3 regions of the Shewanella sp. SM32 genome follow, and region 1 is predicted to be linked to each of the others. Evidence: predicted binding sites of a transcription regulator. Region 1 holds the regulator's gene; each other region holds the start of a gene.
The links. Region 1 encodes sigma-54, which starts transcription at its own class of promoters, with help from an activator protein. Its sites were predicted from a motif close to GTTGGCACGNNNNTNGNNT; they were not measured.

Region 1 (6,117 bases):
TGCCGAAGTGAATTTACGCACGACGCCCATTGCCGATGTGATGACCCGTAACTGCGTCACGATCACAGATAATGTGTTGGCCGCCCAAGCACTGCAAGTGATGGACTCAAAAAATATCAACGGATTAATTGTTATCGATAAAGATCGCCATCCTATTGGCGCTCTTAACATGCTCGATATGGTAAAAGCAGGAGTCATTTAATGCCACAGCAAGGATTTTACGGCCCAATCAGTGATGATGTGTGGCAACGGGCGCAAAAGATTAAACTGTTAATCTGTGATGTCGATGGGGTGTTTTCCGACGGCCGTATTTACTTGAGCAATAGCGGCGAAGAGCTCAAAGCCTTCCATACCCGTGACGGTTATGGCGTGCGCTCACTACTCACCAGCGGTTTCAACCTCGCCGTGATCACAGGACGTCAATCCAAAATCGTTGAAAACCGTATGACAGCCCTTGGTGTTACCCATATTTACCAAGGCGTAGACAATAAGTTCGAGCCCTATGAAGCATTGCTCGCACTTTATGGTGTCACCCCAGAAGAAGTGGCTTATATCGGTGATGATATTGTCGATCTCCCCGTGATGAATGTCGTCGGTTTAGCGGTCAGTGTTGCTGACGGCCACCCCTATGTACGCCAACACGCCCATTTTGTGACTACGCTCAATGGTGGCCACGGTGCACTGCGTGAACTCACAGATCTGTTACTCCTAAGTCAAAATAAATTCACTTCGGCCCATGGAATGAGTATATGAGTCGTGTGACACTCGCGATTATCGCTTTTTTTGGAACCGCACTAGCGCTTTACTGGCAGGTCCAGAACAAACACAGCGGTGATTCCGATAACAGAGTAAAAGATCAAAATACCCCAGATTTCATCGTTGAAGATCTGCGCAGTGTTGAGTTCAATGAGCAAGGACTAGTGAATAGCCGTGTGACGGCGAAACACATGGAACATTATGATTCAACGAATCAAACTTTCTTTACTCAACCTGTTTATCTTGTTTATCCAGACCAAGGTAAAGCACAATGGCAACTCAGGGCAGATCAGGGCAAGCTAAACAAGGAAACTGGCAAGGTTGTATTAGAAAATAATGTTATTATCGATGCCATTAGCCCAGAAGAACCGATTCAGACCTTGTCCACCAGTTATCTGGAACTCGATCTCAACACTATGATAATGACCTCTGACCGTACCATTTACGTCACAGGGAAAGATTTTAATATTCAAGGCCAAGGCCTTTATGCCGACCTCAACGCGCAAGAAGTGCAATTGACCAGTCAGGTAGTAGGAACATATGAAGCAAAATAACGTATTACTTGCCAGCCTAATGCTAATTATGAGCATGAGTGCTTTCGCGAAAGTGGGCGACTTAAAGCAAGAAGTCAAAATTAAAGCTGTGAGCCAAACTGCGGATATCAAAAACAACCAGATCATCTTCTTTGGTCCGGTGGAAGTTACCCAAGGCTCAATAAAAATCCAAGCAAATGAACTGCGTGCATTTTCCGCTGAAGGTGAAAATAGCAAAACTTTAGTCGCCACAGGCAACCCTGCTACGTATAGCCAGATATTAGACGATGGCCGTCCTGCATCGGCGAGCGCGAAAGAAATTCGTTACGATATGGCAAGCCGCACCTTAACTCTGAAAGGTATGGCGTCATTAGATCAAGCGGGTAGCCAAGTTACAGGCAATTTAATCCGCTATAACATGATTCAACAGAAATTGATGGCCGAGAGTACTGGCAGTGGTGACGATCGCGTGATCACTATTATTCAGCCAGAAAACTATCAAGATGATGCTAAATCAGATGCTCCAGCGGATAAACCTGTAAAAAAGCAGGACTCTAAATGACCCAAATCACCTTAAGAGCACAAAATCTGGCAAAAAGTTACAAGAGTCGCCAAGTGGTTAAAGACGTCAGTCTGACGGTAAAAACCGGTCAAGTCGTTGGCCTACTCGGTCCAAACGGTGCCGGTAAAACCACGACCTTTTACATGGTTGTCGGGCTAGTGAAGAGCGATAAGGGGCATATCTTTATCGACGATGATGATTTAACCGCAGATCCTATGCATCTGCGTGCCCGCAAAGGCATAGGTTACTTACCGCAGGAAGCCAGTATCTTTCGTAAGCTAACTGTTCATGACAACATCATGGCCGTACTGCAAACTCGTAAAGAACTTAAAAACGAAGAACGAGAAGAAGAACTAGAACATCTGCTCGAAGAGTTTCATATCACCCACATCCGTGACAGCCAAGGCATGTCATTGTCGGGTGGCGAACGTCGTCGCGTCGAAATTGCGCGGGCTTTAGCCGCTAATCCTAAGTTCATTTTGCTCGATGAACCGTTTGCCGGCGTCGATCCTATTTCGGTTATCGACATCAAGAAGATTATCGAACAACTCAAAAGTCGCGGCCTTGGCGTACTGATCACAGACCATAATGTCCGCGAGACATTAGATGTATGTGAACATGCTTATATTGTGAGTCACGGAAACCTGATTGCCGAAGGAACTCCAGCAGAGATCTTAGACAATCAGCAAGTTAGGGCTGTGTACTTAGGTGAACAATTCAGGCTATAGTTAATCGAGCGAAGCCAATGGAGGCAATTTATACCGCCATTGGGCTTCACTCAAAATGATAATAAGCGACCTCATCCAACAATAATAACGTAGGGATCAGCGGTAACATGAAAGCGTCACTCCAGCTCAAACTGGGTCAACAGTTAACCATGACGCCACAACTACAACAGGCTATACGTCTGTTGCAACTGTCGTCATTAGAACTGCAGCAAGAGATCCAGCAAGCATTAGATTCTAATCCCCTTCTCGAGCTGGAAGAGGATCAATTCGACGCCACTAAAACCCCTGTAAACCAAACGCTATCCGATACGGATTTCAGTGAATCTAGCACTCTGCCACCAGAAAAAGACAGCTCCACCATAGATACGGCAGAGTCGCTAACCAAAGAATCCATGCCCGATGAGCTCCCCATGGACACCACATGGGATGAAGTGTTTACCGCCTCCCCAAACTCAGGCCCCGGCGGCAGTCGTGAAGACGATATGCCCTTCCAAGGCGAGACCAGTGAAGGTTTGTACGAACACTTAGAATGGCAAAAAAACCTCACGCCGTTTTCTGAAACCGATTTAGCCATTGCCACCGCCATTATTGATGCCATCGACGATCAGGGCTATCTCACCCAAAGCACTGAAGAAATTCTCGAAGCCATGGGCAATCCTGAAGTTGAGCTTGACGAAGTCGAAGCCGTACTCAAGCGTATTCAGCATTTTGATCCCATAGGCGTTGCCGCCCGCGATTTAAGTGAATGCCTGCTGATCCAACTGTCGCATTTCGCCGCTGATACTCCCAACCTAGAAAACGCCCGTATGCTGATCAAAGATCATTTAGATCTGATCGCCGCCCGTGATTTTAGGTTATTGATGCGTAAGACTAAATTAAAAGAAGATGAATTAAGGGATGGTATAGCACTTATCCAAACCCTCAATCCTCGCCCAGGTTTGTTGATCACGCCCAATAATGACGAATACGTTATCCCAGATGTGTCTGTGTCGAAGAAAAATGGCCGCTGGGTCGTTGAGCTTAATCCTGACTGCATGCCAAAAATCAATGTAAATCAACATTATGCTTCTATGGCACGCAGTACCAAAAACCAAGCCGATAGCCAATTTATTCGCGGCCATCTGCAAGAGGCTAAATGGTTTATTAAGAGCTTAGAAAGCCGTAACGATACTTTGCTTAAAGTTGCTAATTGCATAGTGCAATATCAGCAAGGTTTCTTTGAGTATGGTGAAGAAGCCATGAAGCCTATGGTGCTTAACGATATTGCCGAAGCGGTAGAAATGCATGAGTCCACCATCTCACGGGTCACAACTCAAAAATACATGCATACCCCTAAGGGACTTTTTGAACTAAAATACTTCTTCTCTAGCCACGTCGGTACTGACGATGGTGGTGAGTGCTCATCCACAGCAATCAGAGCCTTTATAAAGAAACTGGTGGCAGCGGAAAACCAGAAAAAACCATTAAGCGATAGTAAGATGGCACAACTTCTGGCAGAACAAGGGATCAACGTAGCCCGCAGAACCATTGCGAAGTACCGAGAGGCTATGCTTATTCCACCTTCTAATCAGCGTAAAAGTTTATAACCTACAGTGGATATCGGAGGACGTTTCTATGCAAATAAACCTAAGTGGACACCATGTCGAAATTACCGAATCGTTACGTGCATATGTAGAAGAAAAGTTTTCAAAACTTGAACGCCATTTCGAACAGATCAATAATGTGCACGTTGTGCTCAATGTTGAGAAAATGCAACAGATTGCCGAAGCGAGAATAAACCTCATAGGTGGTGAAGTTTTTGCTACTTCAGAGCATGCTGACATGTATGCCGCTATAGACGCCCTGATTGACAAGCTTGACCGTCAGGTTATTAAACACAAAGAGAAGTTAACAAAACACTAATAATGGAACTTTGTACCATACTGCGGCCGGAGTGCACTACCTGCGCCACTCCGGGCAGCAAGAAAAAGGTACTGGAACTCATCAGCGACTTAGTCGCTGCCCAGTACCCGACCCTCTCATCTCAAGAGATATTCGAAAGCCTAGTGGCGCGCGAAAAGATGGGGAGCACAGGTATAGGTAACGGCATCGCCATTCCACATGGTCGACTAGCCGATATAGATCAGCCCATTGCCATACTAATTAAGTGTGAAGAGCCGATAGCATTTGATGCTATCGATAAGCAACCTGTTGATATTTTATTTGCACTACTGGTGCCTGCAGACCAATGTCAGCAGCACTTAAGTACCTTGTCTTGCATGGCCGAAAAGCTGAGCGACAAGCAAATATTAAAGCAATTACGCAAGACGCATGATGAAACGGAACTCTATCAGGTAATCACTGGATGAAACTGGTCATAGTGTCGGGCCGCTCAGGCTCAGGCAAATCTGTCGCCCTTAGGGTACTCGAAGATCTCGGCTATTATTGTGTCGATAACCTTCCCTTGCCATTGATTGGCAGTTTGCTTGAGCAACTCAAAGGCAGAAACGATCTCGTCGCCATCAGTGTCGACGTGCGTAACATGCCTGAGCAGGATAAGGTCTTAGTAAAACAACTCGCTAGCCTACCTCCAGATACTGAGTTAACGAGCTTCTTCCTTAACTCCAGCGATAAAATTCTGCTCAAGCGTTACAGCGAAACCCGCCGTTTGCATCCTTTGTCGAAGAGCCGAGTCTCTTTGCAAGAAGCGATAAAGCTGGAGGGGAAACTGCTCGAGCCTATGTCAAAACTGGTCGATCACTACATAGATACGTCGAATTTGAATATCTATGATTTAAGCGACCAAGTCAGACAAATTCTCCTTGGTAGTGTCGATAAAGAACTCGTGATCAACTTCGAGTCCTTTGGCTTTAAGCACGGAATGCCCACCGAAGCCGACTTTATGTTCGATGTGCGCTTCCTGCCCAATCCCCACTGGGAGTTGGCGCTGCGGCCATTGACTGGCTTAGATGAACCCGTAGCTGAGTTCTTAAATCGTCAACCACTGGTTAATAAGTTCATCTGGCAAATCGAAAATTTACTGGAGACTTGGCTGCCGCACCTCGAGCGTAACAATCGCAGTTATTTAACGGTAGCCATTGGCTGCACAGGTGGACAGCACAGATCGGTTTACGTCGCAGAGCAATTGGCCAAACGCTTTAGTAACGGTAAACATAAAGTTTATACCCGTCATCGAGAGCTCAATAATGCCAAAACTTGAACGTCAGATAACCATCTGTAATAAGCTCGGTTTACATGCCCGTGCCGCCACTAAGTTGGTGGTACTGGCTTCCGAGTTTGATGCGACCATCACCTTAATCCAAGGCGATAAACAAGCATCGGCCGCCAGTGTACTTGGCTTACTGATGCTTGAAACTGGCATGGGTAAGACCATCAAGCTTATCGCCGAAGGCCCAGATGCAGAGCCGGCTCTCGATGCCATTTGTGCCTTAATCGACGCTAAGTTTGACGAAGCCTGTTAGTTTCACTTCACACTAAGCACTTCATCGTTAGTTTCACTTCATGTCTAGTTTAAAAAACTTGCCATTCACACATGGCA
Region 2 (6,117 bases), on a different contig from region 1:
CAACCGAAATCTTAGCACCAGGCGAACTCATCTCTCCTAGTCAAGTAGAAGTCCGTTACATTGAACAAAATAGCTTGAGAGGTGCCGAATTTGATGACCCGAGTAAATTGGCTGGCGTGCGAGTAAAACGACGAGTAGCAAAAGATAATCCCATATTAAGCAACAACTTATGCTTCGTTTGTAAAAATGATTCGGTATCTATCTACGTTCGTTCTGGCTCATTCGAGCTCAAAACAGTGGGCGAAGCCCTACAAGATGGCAATAAAGGTGATCGGATCAGAGTCAAAAATAGCAGTTCAAACAAAGAACTAGATGCTATAGTCACAGGCATTGGCGAAGTTGAAGTAAGAATGTAAAATAATCTAAAGCTTTTTTGTAAGCTGCCGATACCCCAGTTAAGAAATCCCGTACACACGACGCTGGAGCCTAAAATGGCAATTGATATTAGCAAACTCAACACTGCAACGACTGCGCAAGTTCGTTCAGGCGCAACGAAAACGAGCAGCGATCAATCTGCTCAAGTTGCTACAAAATCGACAACACCACAGAGAAGCGATTCGGTGGTCATTACGGCCCAGGCACAACAACTTCAAGGAGCTCAGACTAAAATGGCTAGCCTTCCTGAAGTTGATCAAAAGAAAGTAGCAGAAATCAAACAAGCTATTGCCGAAGGTCGCTATAAAATTGACCCTGAAAAGTTGGCTGCCAATATTGCAAGTTTTGAAGCCGAACTTAATGACTTAAATAAAGAGTAACTATGACTGAAATAGCTAAACTGGTAGATCTACAACACGCCCATTTGGCTGTTCTTAAGCAAATCATACTCAAGGAAAAAGGCGCTTTGGTTGACCAAAACGCCGATTTACTGCTTTCCCTTGCTAATGAAAAATCGCAATGTCTGAAAGAATTAAAGACTAATGATGATATTCTGGCAAATCACAGTGATAAATCGCTACTCACTCAGCAAGTCGAACTCGTGCATAAAATGGCAGAGATCAAAGACGCATTGACTGAATGCAAAGAATTAAACGAACAAAATGCCAGTTTAATTGAGATGAATTTAGCGAGTTTAAATCGCTTTGCTCAAGCTTTACAAGCCAGCAGAAACGCCTCCAGCCTCACCTATAACGATAAAGGCAAGACCTCGACTATCTCAAGTTTAGGCAATGATTTAAAGGCCTAACAAGCGCATCACTCCCACTTAGCATTACCTTTTCTAAGCTCTGATTAGATATTAATGTCTTGTACAAAAAGAAAAGCCGCGTAAATACGCGGCCCAATACATGCTGTTGAACATACATTCAATAACGCTAGAAATACGTCACTTCCTTCACTCGTTGTGGACGGCTCTGTTGTTGATAAAGCGCCCAAACCTGTGAAAAATCAAGTTCTAACTCAGTGACATAATGCTCGCCTGCTGGATAACTCTTAACGACTCGTGCACCGCGGATCACACCAGAAACTGACGCTTTGACATTATCGTCCGTCAACATCCAATCACTGACACTGCTGTTTGCCGTTATTTTCTGCCCATAAACTTGTTCCGCTAATTCACGATAAGCCACAATTTTTGATGCCTGCATAGCCATCAACACTCTTTGTGATTGCTCTTTAGCCGGTTGAGTCGCTAACGGCGCATATCCTATAGCCGTTAACTTAGGAAAACTCGGCGGCGGCACATCTTCCCATTGCACATATCTATCTTTAGCAGCGCAGCCAGTTAGCATTAGCGCCACAATAACTAAAAGGTAGCGTTTCATTTTCCATCTCCTAAAACACGCACTTCATTCATACCTGGACTCGCCTGACGATATAAGATGCCATTTTGTGATACAATTTGCTCCGAAGGCTGCATGTAGTTTGCCAACTCTTTTTGAGTCACAAAAGTTTGAGATGCCGATACCACGCGATTGTTACTAATGTTCACAATCCGAGTATTGATCGCCATACCATTGGTTACTACGCTCATAGTCGAAACGACAAGATGCTCAACAGGAAGATCTTTCGACAATTTTTGCCAATCTCGCGTCAAAATAAAATCCCCGTCAGATGTGACTCTCAAGCCATCAGCTAAGTTTAAATCCACCACATTAAACTGAAAGCTATGGAGCGATGTCATTAATCCTTGCTGTAACTGTTGCGCTAACGCATTAGTGCCATTCAAATCACCCACTAATACAGGTGTTGCAACTACGATAGGTTGATCAGAACGCAGAGCATCATTTTGCTTAACGAGCTCAGTCACTATTCGCTGTGCTAAATGGTTAATCACTGCCGTTGGCGGCAACCCATTGCCATCCACTAAACTCGGTTTGGGCGGTGTAACCGGTTTAGCTACACATCCACCTAACATTATCAATGTTAAGGGAATAATCACACGCTTTAGCATTGGATTTACCTCATCTATGGGTGCATTGGCAGTCAAGTGACTCACTTTCTAAGCTTCAAATTTTTAATGAGTAACAAAAACCAGCAATCTTTGGACCAATATTAACCTCAGTCCGACAATATTCTTCTATTACGCAGTATATCGACTGTAACAATGGAAACTTTATCAAAAGTTCTCATACTCAGGCACGAAATTTGCTTTATTGACATATTAGATTAAGAGTCAGAAAACTGGCTCGATTGGTAATATCGCCATTAGCTTAGCGATAAGGATTGAATTGATGCACATACCAGGTTCAGCTTCGCTCATCATTTTGAGCCTTTTACTACTTTCTTTGCCCACCAGAGCCGAATGGATAGAAGCCAGCGGAGAAGCAACTATTATCAATGGTAATACAGCTCAAGCAAGGGAAGAAGCAATTAATCAAGCTGTTAGCTATGCGACTTTAAGCACAGGTATTCAAATATCCAGCGAGCAACAAACCTCTAATGGTAACCTCACACAAAATAACTTTGCGATAAATCGCAACGCCCAAGCCATAAACATCCAACTCGTAAGCGAGCAAATTCAGGGAAATAAAATATATGTATCCCTACGCCTCGATCTAAATGATGATCCAACACAACAGTGTCCTAATGGCCAATTAAAGGCCGCTATTTTAATACCTCAAACACAAATAAAAGATCGTTCTCAGCTTAGATATGGACAACTTTCAGGCTTTGAAGAGGTCATTTCAGAGGCGTTAGGGAACACTATAGAAGATTACTCTTCAACTGGCTTTAGTCACATCCATGCTAACGAGCGACTCGATATTGAACAAGACCTAGTGGATATTCGCGGTTATCGACTCCCAAGCTGGCTCAGTGAAATTACCGACAGCCAATATATTCTTCAACCGCAGATCATTGATATATCGATAGAGCCTGTACAACCCACCTTCTTAGGATTTTGGGATGAAGCTCCGCTAAGGCAATTTCAATTCAAACTCAGCCTCTATCATGGGATCAGTGGCGAAGAGGTCTGGAGCAAAAGCTACAGCACATCGGCCCCATGGGAATTTGAAGAACAGGCTATCATTGCTCCCAACAGTAATAGATTCTGGCGTTCCTCCTATGGAAAAAGTATTACTCAATTAATATTGCAAGCTACCCGAGATTTAGACAGCACACTTAATTGCAGGCCATTACTTGGCCAAGTCGTTAGCCGACAAGCAGACAGGATTATATTAAATCTAGGCCGTAAACATGGCATTCGTGTCGGTGATAAATTCCAAGTAGTATTACAACAAAACTTACCCGATAGACTCAATGAAATGCGCGCCGTCGCGACCAAAAGTCGTGCAACGGTAAAAATTGAGCAAGTAAGCGAAGAAAGCGCCACCGCAGTACTTGTAGACCAAAATGCCGCCTACAATGTACAGATAAACGACATAGCGCTTAAGATTTAAGCAACTAAATCATAAGCCTTTTAATCAAAGATAAAACCAGTATAATCACTGTCGTCTCTTCATAGCTCAACAGGATAGAGCAGCCGCCTCCTAAGCGGCCGATCGGGGTTCGAGTCCCTGTGGAGAGACCATAAGTCACTTTTTATATATTAAATTCAACAATTTACGAAAAACAAAAAATTCTGTGCCGCCTATGTGCCGCCATAGAGATGACGTTTTTTAGAATTTTTTTTCGTAACATTTTCAAAAATCCCCGTTTTGCCCTGTTCATCTCAGTTATGGACAATTAGCACTATTTCTAATACTTTTCCCTATGAGTTAACGAACAGGGAAAACAGGTTTATGACGGAAAATTCATCGCAAGAAAAGTTCACTCAAACACTCGAAGGGATCATCGAGCAATATTCAATTTCCGAACCACCCGAATTTTTGAAAGTCCTTACCGCCCTCCCTGACTCTCCAGATAAAGACAAAATGTTCGAAGATATGGATGAAGTATTTCGTGCCATAACTTCCCCCTCTGAACTATCCAGCAAACTCCCCAAAGGCACAACTGAAGATACTGTCGCAAAAGAGCTGGCAAAAATTCCAGACAGTCAGAAAATCCTTAGTGAAGAACAACAGAAAATGGTGGAGCTATTTATTGAAATGCTATCTTCATCATCGAGCAATGAATCTCAGATCGATATGAACAATGTACGAAGGTTCGCAAATGCCAATTTTCCGCTTTCATCGGACACTAATGATGAAGATGAAGCTATATTACTAAACTTACTCAACAGCCAACCAGAGGCCATAGCTGAGTTTATGCAAGCGATGATGGCGTGCCACATGGCTGGAATGACCAAAGCAGCCAATCTACTAAGTCGCCTTTTTGCACAGCACGTATTGGACATTGAAAACGAAAGCTATCTGACACTTCAAGCTGACATAACCAAGCATAAAGAACTATTCGACAAAGCTTCTAAATCTGGAAGTTCAGGAAGAAATAAGCGTCATGGCACTAGAGATAAAGTCGTGGCCTACGCCATCCAACTTTATAATCAACGAAATTACGATAATCCTCACCAAGCAGCACAAATGATTACAGAACAAGTCCTTGATTTCGCCAAAAGCATTGGTTACTCATTTTCTTCACCATATCAAGCAACTAGAACAATTAATAGTTGGCTGAGTTCGCAACAAACTAATAGATAATTTAAACGGACTTTCTCAATGCTTAATCATAAAACCGCTCTAGTTATTGCACTATTCTCTACAGGACAGTATCCAATTTTTAGCGCATTCGCTGATCTGTTGATTGAATTGTTTACCGAGGATGAAAGCAACATTTGTGAATCCGATATGGAGATGCTCTCAATTGCATTGGGTGATGGCGCTCATAAGTTGTATATAGAAGCACGCTCAAAAACTAGGCCATCAGATAAAATTGATTCTATTTTCAATAATTTCATTAAGCTGAAAATTGAAATTTTGACCTCAATCTTTACTAGAGGAAGTGAGCTACCAACAAGGTCAAATCAAGCTGTTGCAAAACTACTATTGGGGCAGTATCAAAATGTTCTCGACAATATTGAAATTAGAAGACAACAAGCAGTCCAAGAAAAACAAACTAAAGAGTTAGCCGAGAAAAAAGCTCAAGCAGATGAACTCCTGAAAAAACAGCTAGCAGCGGAACAAGCATATCAAGCAAGTCACATTGATTTTGATGATTTCGAAATTCACGGCGTAAAGAAAAACTCGCGAGTCGACAAGCTTCTGAACCAACTTCGCAAAAAGCCAATCACCCAAGAAGAAATGGCATGGCTTTCTGACGTAGGCTTTTACAATGAACTTATTGAGCAAAAAAATCATATTCAATTAGCACATCAGCATTATCAAAACTGGAAACAGAAAAACATGCCTTGGGAGCTGGTCAATGCAAGTGCAGCCTACAGAAAAGGTGGCGAACTAAAGAAAATCCGAAAGACACTAAATGAACAGTATCCATTTGCCCATTCAGGGAAAGACAAAAAGCTGAAGTCAGCTCTATTGACGACCTTTGGCGGGGTCTGTAGAGATCAAGAAGACTTCACCAGAGGAATAGAACTTGGGCATGAAGCACATAAAGTGACACCTTTAAATTTCAGGCCATGCACCTTGCTTGGAGCGATTTATCTATCAACTGGTGAGTTTGACCTAGGTCATGAATGGTACGGTAAAGCAAAAGATAGAGGGTTCACTCAAAATGCTTATGACAATGATATCAAATCCGTTTATTTCAGAGCCAGTGATGAAATAA
Region 3 (6,117 bases), on a different contig from region 1:
GGCTCACAAAACCTGCCGCTGTGCCATCATGGCTAAACAAATACGCTGACACTAGCATCTCGGCGTTACTGGTCACATCAAAGCTGACCTTCGCCGCACCATCGATAATTTGATAATCATCGGCAAGTGAAGTGACTTCTAAGCTGTTGCCCGGAGCAGGAGCTAAATCAAATCCTACTTCGACACGCTCAATACCTGAGTTTTTCGCTGTAAAAATGTCGTTTTTGCCATACACAGGCTCAATCACACCCGATGCATTTTTTTGTCCCGCTTTTAACTGGGACTGCTGGGCATTAATCGCGCTTGCTAATAGGAAAGGCCAATTTTGTTTATCACCTTGAGTCGCATCGCTAATGGTAATGACTGTTTGCTTAGCCGCTTGCTCACCATTGGCGTCAAACACCCGGGTCATCACTTTATCGCCTGCTTTTAGATCGAGTGACGGATTGATATCCCCCACATCTTGCCATTCACTCGGCACAACAGGACCCGAGCCCAAGTTCACATCGATAGCATTGTAGAAACTATTCGTCGTATCTCCCACTTCCCACACGGCCAAGATCACTTGATAACCACTGCGACCTTCTGGCACGTAGCAGTCATGGGTCACTAACTTAGGCGGCTGCTCCATACCACCATCAACTACGCAAAAGGGGGCTAAGTCAAAGCTCGCTCGGCTCAAAGCTTGGTTTGGGTTCCAATCTTGGCGAGTTAAATAGTAACGCCAATTACGGGTGACATGGTTTGCTGTGAACTGCCAACTGAACTTATTCCAGCCCGCTTTAATATCCGTCTTTGCCCAACGGCTCGGACTTTGTTCATCCAAAGGTGAAAAAGCACCATTGCCAGCACTCGCCAGTTTGCCATCAGCAGGACCTGATTCAGGAAAACCCGATGGCCCCTCAACACTTTGCGGCTCCCATTGCACCGCGCCACAATTGGCATTTTTACCTGCTTTACAGGCATATGAACGCGATTCTGGTGCCACAACATAACCGTGCGCCTGCGCAGAGATACTCACAAACGCATTCGTCGCCATTACTGCCGCGGCCAATAAACTCAATTTAGAAATAGGGGAAAAAACAGTAGAATTTGCCACTTTAATGCACTCCATTGATTGCCTATCATCCTAAACATAATGATAGGCTTAGATATAAAAGTGGTATTTGGGCAAACAACAGCATTAAACAGCAGTCGTTTATCTTTCACAGAAATCGAATTCTGCGGCAACTCCGCTATCTTAGTTCACTAAAAAATCCATTTACAACCTTAGACCGGAAGCTTTGCGTCCTAACTTTTCAATTAGTTTGCCAAATACAGTCGTTATCATTGAGTCACTACGAGTTAACAGTATGTAACCAAGTAGAAATGACTTGGCTAAATTAGCAACAAAAGACAACGTTGTCAAAAAATAATTCATTTATATTCATTAAGTTACAGAATGTGGATCGGTATTTTTCTGACACCCGTCAAACATTTATCAGCACCTACTGTTATAAACTCGTGCTTGAAACTAAATCTTACCTAGGTATAATGCCCACCTCGCTTCGGGGGAGTAGCTAACTGGATTTCGAGCCATCGTCATCTAGGGTGAACATCAACATACTTGGCAACATGCCATGGTGTTCACAGCAAATCATAGATTTGCCCAGCAAGACCTGAGCACAATGACCGCACCTAGGGGTGGACGGTTTATTGTGCTTATGTCATAACCACCCCTAAAGGATCACACTTGGAAGCCCTACTTGCCTCAACCTTTACGGTTGCTATCGCCGAAATTGGTGATAAAACTCAATTACTTGCACTAATCCTCGCCGCAAGATTTAAAAATAAAACCGCCATTATTTTAGGTATTTTGCTGTCGACATTATTTAACCATTTTGCCGCAGCTTGGATTGGTCAATGGGCCATTAACTGGGTAAGCCCAGATCTTGCACGTTATTTAGTGGCTGCGTCATTCTTTGCGATCGCTCTTTGGGTGTTAATCCCCGATAAAGTCGATGCAGAAGAGAGCCGTTTCTATAAAATGGGCCCCTTTCTCGCCACCTTTATTCTGTTTTTTATCGCCGAAATGGGGGATAAAACGCAAATCGCAACTGTGGTATTAGCCGCAAAATACGATTCATTAACTATGGTGGTTGCTGGCACAACCTTAGGCATGCTGCTTGCTAACGTACCCGTAGTGATCGCAGGCCACTTCAGCGCTGAAAAATTGCCTATGTTGTGGATACACCGTGGCTGCGCCGTATTGTTCGCACTACTGGGTGTCGCGACCCTGTTCTTCTAAGAATCGAGGCAGGGGTTTTGCTGCAGAATAAAATTTCTTCACGCAATATTTTATTCTTTTAAACCTAACCGTTTTGCAAGTCGGTGCAAATTACCTGTATCGATTTGCAATATTCTTGCACACGCAGCCCAATTTTGTTGATTCGCGGCTAAAACTTGGCGAATAAGTTGACGCTGATATCTCTCAGTCGCAGCCTTAAGCCCCAGCATAACACTGGAATGATCTTGCGATTGTCCCTCACGACAGGCCGACTCAGACCTAAATGCTAATTCACTGACTGGCGTTGCGGCATCTGATAGCCTATCTTCGTCGACTGTTTTGTGTGCTTGATTCATCAAAGAATCGAGCTGAAAATGTTTATTACTTAAGCTGATGTAAGCCGTTTTTAGCTCGGCTTTCGCCAACACCGCAGCCCTGTGTATCGCATGCTCTAGCTCACGCACATTACCCGGCCACGTGTATTGCTCTAATAACTGCTGCGCTGCGGGTGTGATATTGATATGGGTGAGTCCTAACTTCGCTTTACAACGTTCAAGAAAAAAACCTGTCAGCATAACAATATCTTGCCCACGCTCTCTTAATGGTGCTACGTGGATAGGAAATACGCTCAACCTATGGTAAAGATCGAAACGAAAGCGCCCTTCCGTTGCCTCTTGGTGCAAAATTCGATTAGTGGCGGCAATAATCCGAGTATTAACTTTTAGGCTCTTATCACTGCCCACTCGCTGTAATTCACCGTATTGTAAAACCCTCAATAACTTAGCTTGCAGCCCCAAGGGAAGCTCCCCGATTTCATCTAAAAACAAGGTCCCCTTGTCAGCGAGTTCAAACTTGCCTTGCCTATGACTGATTGCCCCCGTAAATGCCCCTTTTACATGTCCAAATAACTCGCTTTCGGCGACGGACTCCGGCAATGCAGCGCAGTTCAAATAGATAAGTGATTTATCGGCTCTGGTCGATTGATTATGTATCGCCGCGGCCACTAACTCCTTACCCACGCCAGTTTCGCCGGTAATTAATACCGATAAATCAGTGCCTGCCACGGCACTTATCTGCTGCTTTAGCGATTGGATCTGTGTGGATTGCCCTATGATCTCCTGCTGACTAGCAGGACGATTGAGCACCTCAGTGCCATTGGAAACTTCAACAACTTGGGATTCTAGCTGTTGCATCAATAACGCAGTATTAAGACTGGCTGCGGCCAGTGCGCTGATCACACGCAACTCACTATCACTAAAACCATCAAACTGATGAGGGTTAAAACCATCAATGGTGAGCGCCCCAATTAAGCGATCGTTCGCGATTAGTGGTAAACCAATGCAAGCATGTACATGTAAGTTCGCACTATGATGTGAAATTAAACCATCATACGGATCGGGAAGTTCACTGTCGGCTGGGAAACGAACCACATCGCCAGCACGGGCGATAGCCTCTAATCTCGGATGTTCACTAATTTGAAAGCGCCGCCCTAACACTTCGGCAAAGAGCCCATCTATCGCCAAGGGGACAAATTGCTGCTCCCGAAATGCCAATAATGCCGCAGCATCACAATTGACACGCCGCCTGACCACTGCCAACAAACGCTCAAATCTGTCTTGCGTCGACACGCCGACAGTTAAATCTAAGGCTAACTGAGTTAAATCAGCATGGGTACTCATAGCACATCCACAGTCAAATAAAGTCATATTGACAACAGTGTAATGTCAATTTGAACAATATCAAATTGTCATTATGACACCAGCAAGTAATTTTAAATGTTGAAATACGTTAATATAAATAAAAATCAACACCTTAGAATGTTGGCATAGTGAGTGCAATAAGAGATTTAACTAAATAAGCAAGATTTACGTAGCGCATTCATTATTAATTATCACAGGTGTATTTATGACTATTCATGTAAAAAACAATATCCACTGGGTGGGTCAACGCGATTGGGAAGTGCAAGATTTTCATGGTACTGAGTACAAAATAACTAAAGGCACAAGCTACAATAGCTACCTTATCCGTGAAGAAAAAACCGTGTTAATTGATACAGTTGATCATCGTTTTAGCCAGCAATTCTTACAAAATCTTGAAGCTGAAATTAATTTAACCGACATAGACTATATTGTGATGAACCATGCAGAGGAAGACCACTCAGGCGCCCTGACTGCATTAATGGCCAAAATTCCTAACACTCCAATTTACTGCAGTGAAAATGCGGTCGACTCCATTGTAGGACATCACCACCACCCAGAATGGAATTTCATTACCGTAAAGACAGGGGATAGTTTAGCGATAGGCAATGGTAAGCAACTGATATTTATCGAAGCACCTATGTTACATTGGCCAGATAGCATGATGACATACCTCACCGAAGATGCGGTTTTATTCAGTAACGATGCCTTTGGCCAACACTATTGCGACGAACATTTATTCAATGATGAGGTTGATCAAAATGAATTAATGGAGCAATGCCTACGATACTACTCAAACATTTTAACACCCTTTAGCAGCCTAGTGACGGCTAAAATTCACGAAGTATTAAGCTTTAATTTACCTGTAGATATGATCGCAACTTCACACGGCATTGTGTGGCGTGATAATCCAGCCCAAATTATTCACCAATATTTAGCTTGGGCCGACGCTTATCAAGAAGACCGTATCACGATTTTCTACGACTCTATGTCCAATAATACTCGCATGATGGCCGACGGTATTGCTCAAGGTATCCATGATGTTGACCCCAATGTAGCGGTAAAAGTGTATAACGTCGCACGTCATGATAAAAACGAAATCCTTGCACAGGCATTTAGGTCAAAAGGTATTTTAGTCGGCTCATCCACCATGAATAATGTGATGATGCCTAAAATTGCCGCCATGCTTGAAGAAATTACGGGCCTGCGTTTTCGCAATAAAAAGGCGGCAGCTTTTGGTAGTTATGGCTGGAATGGCGGCGCAGTCGATAGAATTCACACTCGTTTGATGGATGCTGGTTTTGAAACCTCGGTGGGATTAAAAGTCAAATGGCGTCCCGATCGTGATGCGATGCAAGAATGCCGTCAGCACGGCCAGCGAATCGCGCGAGAATGGGCATTGCGGCCCCTCGATAGCGCTAATAGTCGCTCTATCATTAATCAAGTCATGTCAAAACCTAGCCAAGCCACCACAGCCAGTCAAATAGCTGAAAATACTGCTACTAATAACGTCCCTATGACGGCACCGATTGCAACAAAAGCGTGCGAATTAAATGATACACAATCAATGATTTGCACCGTTTGCCAATGGGTTTATGACCCTAAAAAAGGAGAACCTAATCAAGATGTCATTGCTGGCACACCTTGGACTCAAGTGGCCGAAGACTTCCTCTGTCCCGAATGTGGCCTAGGTAAAAGCGTTTTCGCTGTCATAAAAAATGAGGTGACTAATGCCTAAGCCAATCGTCATTATCGGCAGTGGATTCGCGGCATATCAGCTAGTCAAAACACTGCGACGTTTAAACCGCGAACAACCGATTACAGTTATCACAGCCGACTCTGGTGACGAATACCATAAACCAGATTTAAGCCATGTGTTTAGCCTTAAAAAAATGGCGTCAGACCTAATAAAATTGACCGCGACTGAATTTGCACATGAGCAACAAATTGATGTGATAAATCACTGTGAAGTCATAAAAATAGATAAAGTTCGTCAGGTAGTCTGTTGCCATCAAGGACGCGAAATTGCGTACAAAAAATTAGTGCTTGCCACGGGTGCACAACCCTTTATTCCGCCTATAGAGGGGGATGGCGTCGATATCATCCACACAGTTAACAGCTTAATGGAGTATCAGGCCTGCGAAGCAGACATCC

Region 2: the regulator sigma-54 is predicted to act here: its motif matches at 2,571-2,589, upstream of L5M10_RS22545 (flagellar assembly protein FlgT).
Region 3: the regulator sigma-54 is predicted to act here: its motif matches at 4,086-4,104, upstream of norV (anaerobic nitric oxide reductase flavorubredoxin).

Annotation. Positions count from the first base shown of each region.
Region 1 is NZ_JAKKRO010000024.1:48,147-54,263, forward strand. Features, by position in the region: gene L5M10_RS11740 (KpsF/GutQ family sugar-phosphate isomerase) at 1-202, shown strand, start outside; gene kdsC (3-deoxy-manno-octulosonate-8-phosphatase KdsC) at 202-753, shown strand; gene lptC (LPS export ABC transporter periplasmic protein LptC) at 750-1,310, shown strand; gene lptA (lipopolysaccharide transport periplasmic protein LptA) at 1,297-1,851, shown strand; gene lptB (LPS export ABC transporter ATP-binding protein) at 1,848-2,579, shown strand; gene L5M10_RS11765 (RNA polymerase factor sigma-54) at 2,687-4,165, shown strand; gene hpf (ribosome hibernation promoting factor) at 4,194-4,481, shown strand; gene ptsN (PTS IIA-like nitrogen regulatory protein PtsN) at 4,484-4,927, shown strand; gene rapZ (RNase adapter RapZ) at 4,924-5,778, shown strand; gene L5M10_RS11785 (HPr family phosphocarrier protein) at 5,765-6,040, shown strand.
Region 2 is NZ_JAKKRO010000097.1:2,426-8,542, reverse strand. Features, by position in the region: gene flgA (flagellar basal body P-ring formation chaperone FlgA) at 1-356, shown strand, start outside; gene flgM (flagellar biosynthesis anti-sigma factor FlgM) at 432-755, shown strand; gene L5M10_RS22560 (flagella synthesis protein FlgN) at 758-1,183, shown strand; gene L5M10_RS22555 (LPP20 family lipoprotein) at 1,311-1,760, opposite strand; gene L5M10_RS22550 (FlgO family outer membrane protein) at 1,757-2,389, opposite strand; gene L5M10_RS22545 (flagellar assembly protein FlgT) at 2,670-3,836, shown strand; tRNA gene L5M10_RS22540 (tRNA-Arg) at 3,892-3,967, shown strand; gene L5M10_RS22535 (hypothetical protein) at 4,179-5,033, shown strand; gene L5M10_RS22530 (hypothetical protein) at 5,052-6,117, shown strand, end outside.
Region 3 is NZ_JAKKRO010000059.1:15,869-21,985, reverse strand. Features, by position in the region: gene gbpA (N-acetylglucosamine-binding protein GbpA) at 1-1,099, opposite strand, end outside; cyclic di-GMP riboswitch class I at 1,223-1,322, opposite strand; gene L5M10_RS18935 (TMEM165/GDT1 family protein) at 1,733-2,287, shown strand; gene norR (nitric oxide reductase transcriptional regulator NorR) at 2,338-3,945, opposite strand; gene norV (anaerobic nitric oxide reductase flavorubredoxin) at 4,172-5,701, shown strand; gene norW (NADH:flavorubredoxin reductase NorW) at 5,694-6,117, shown strand, end outside.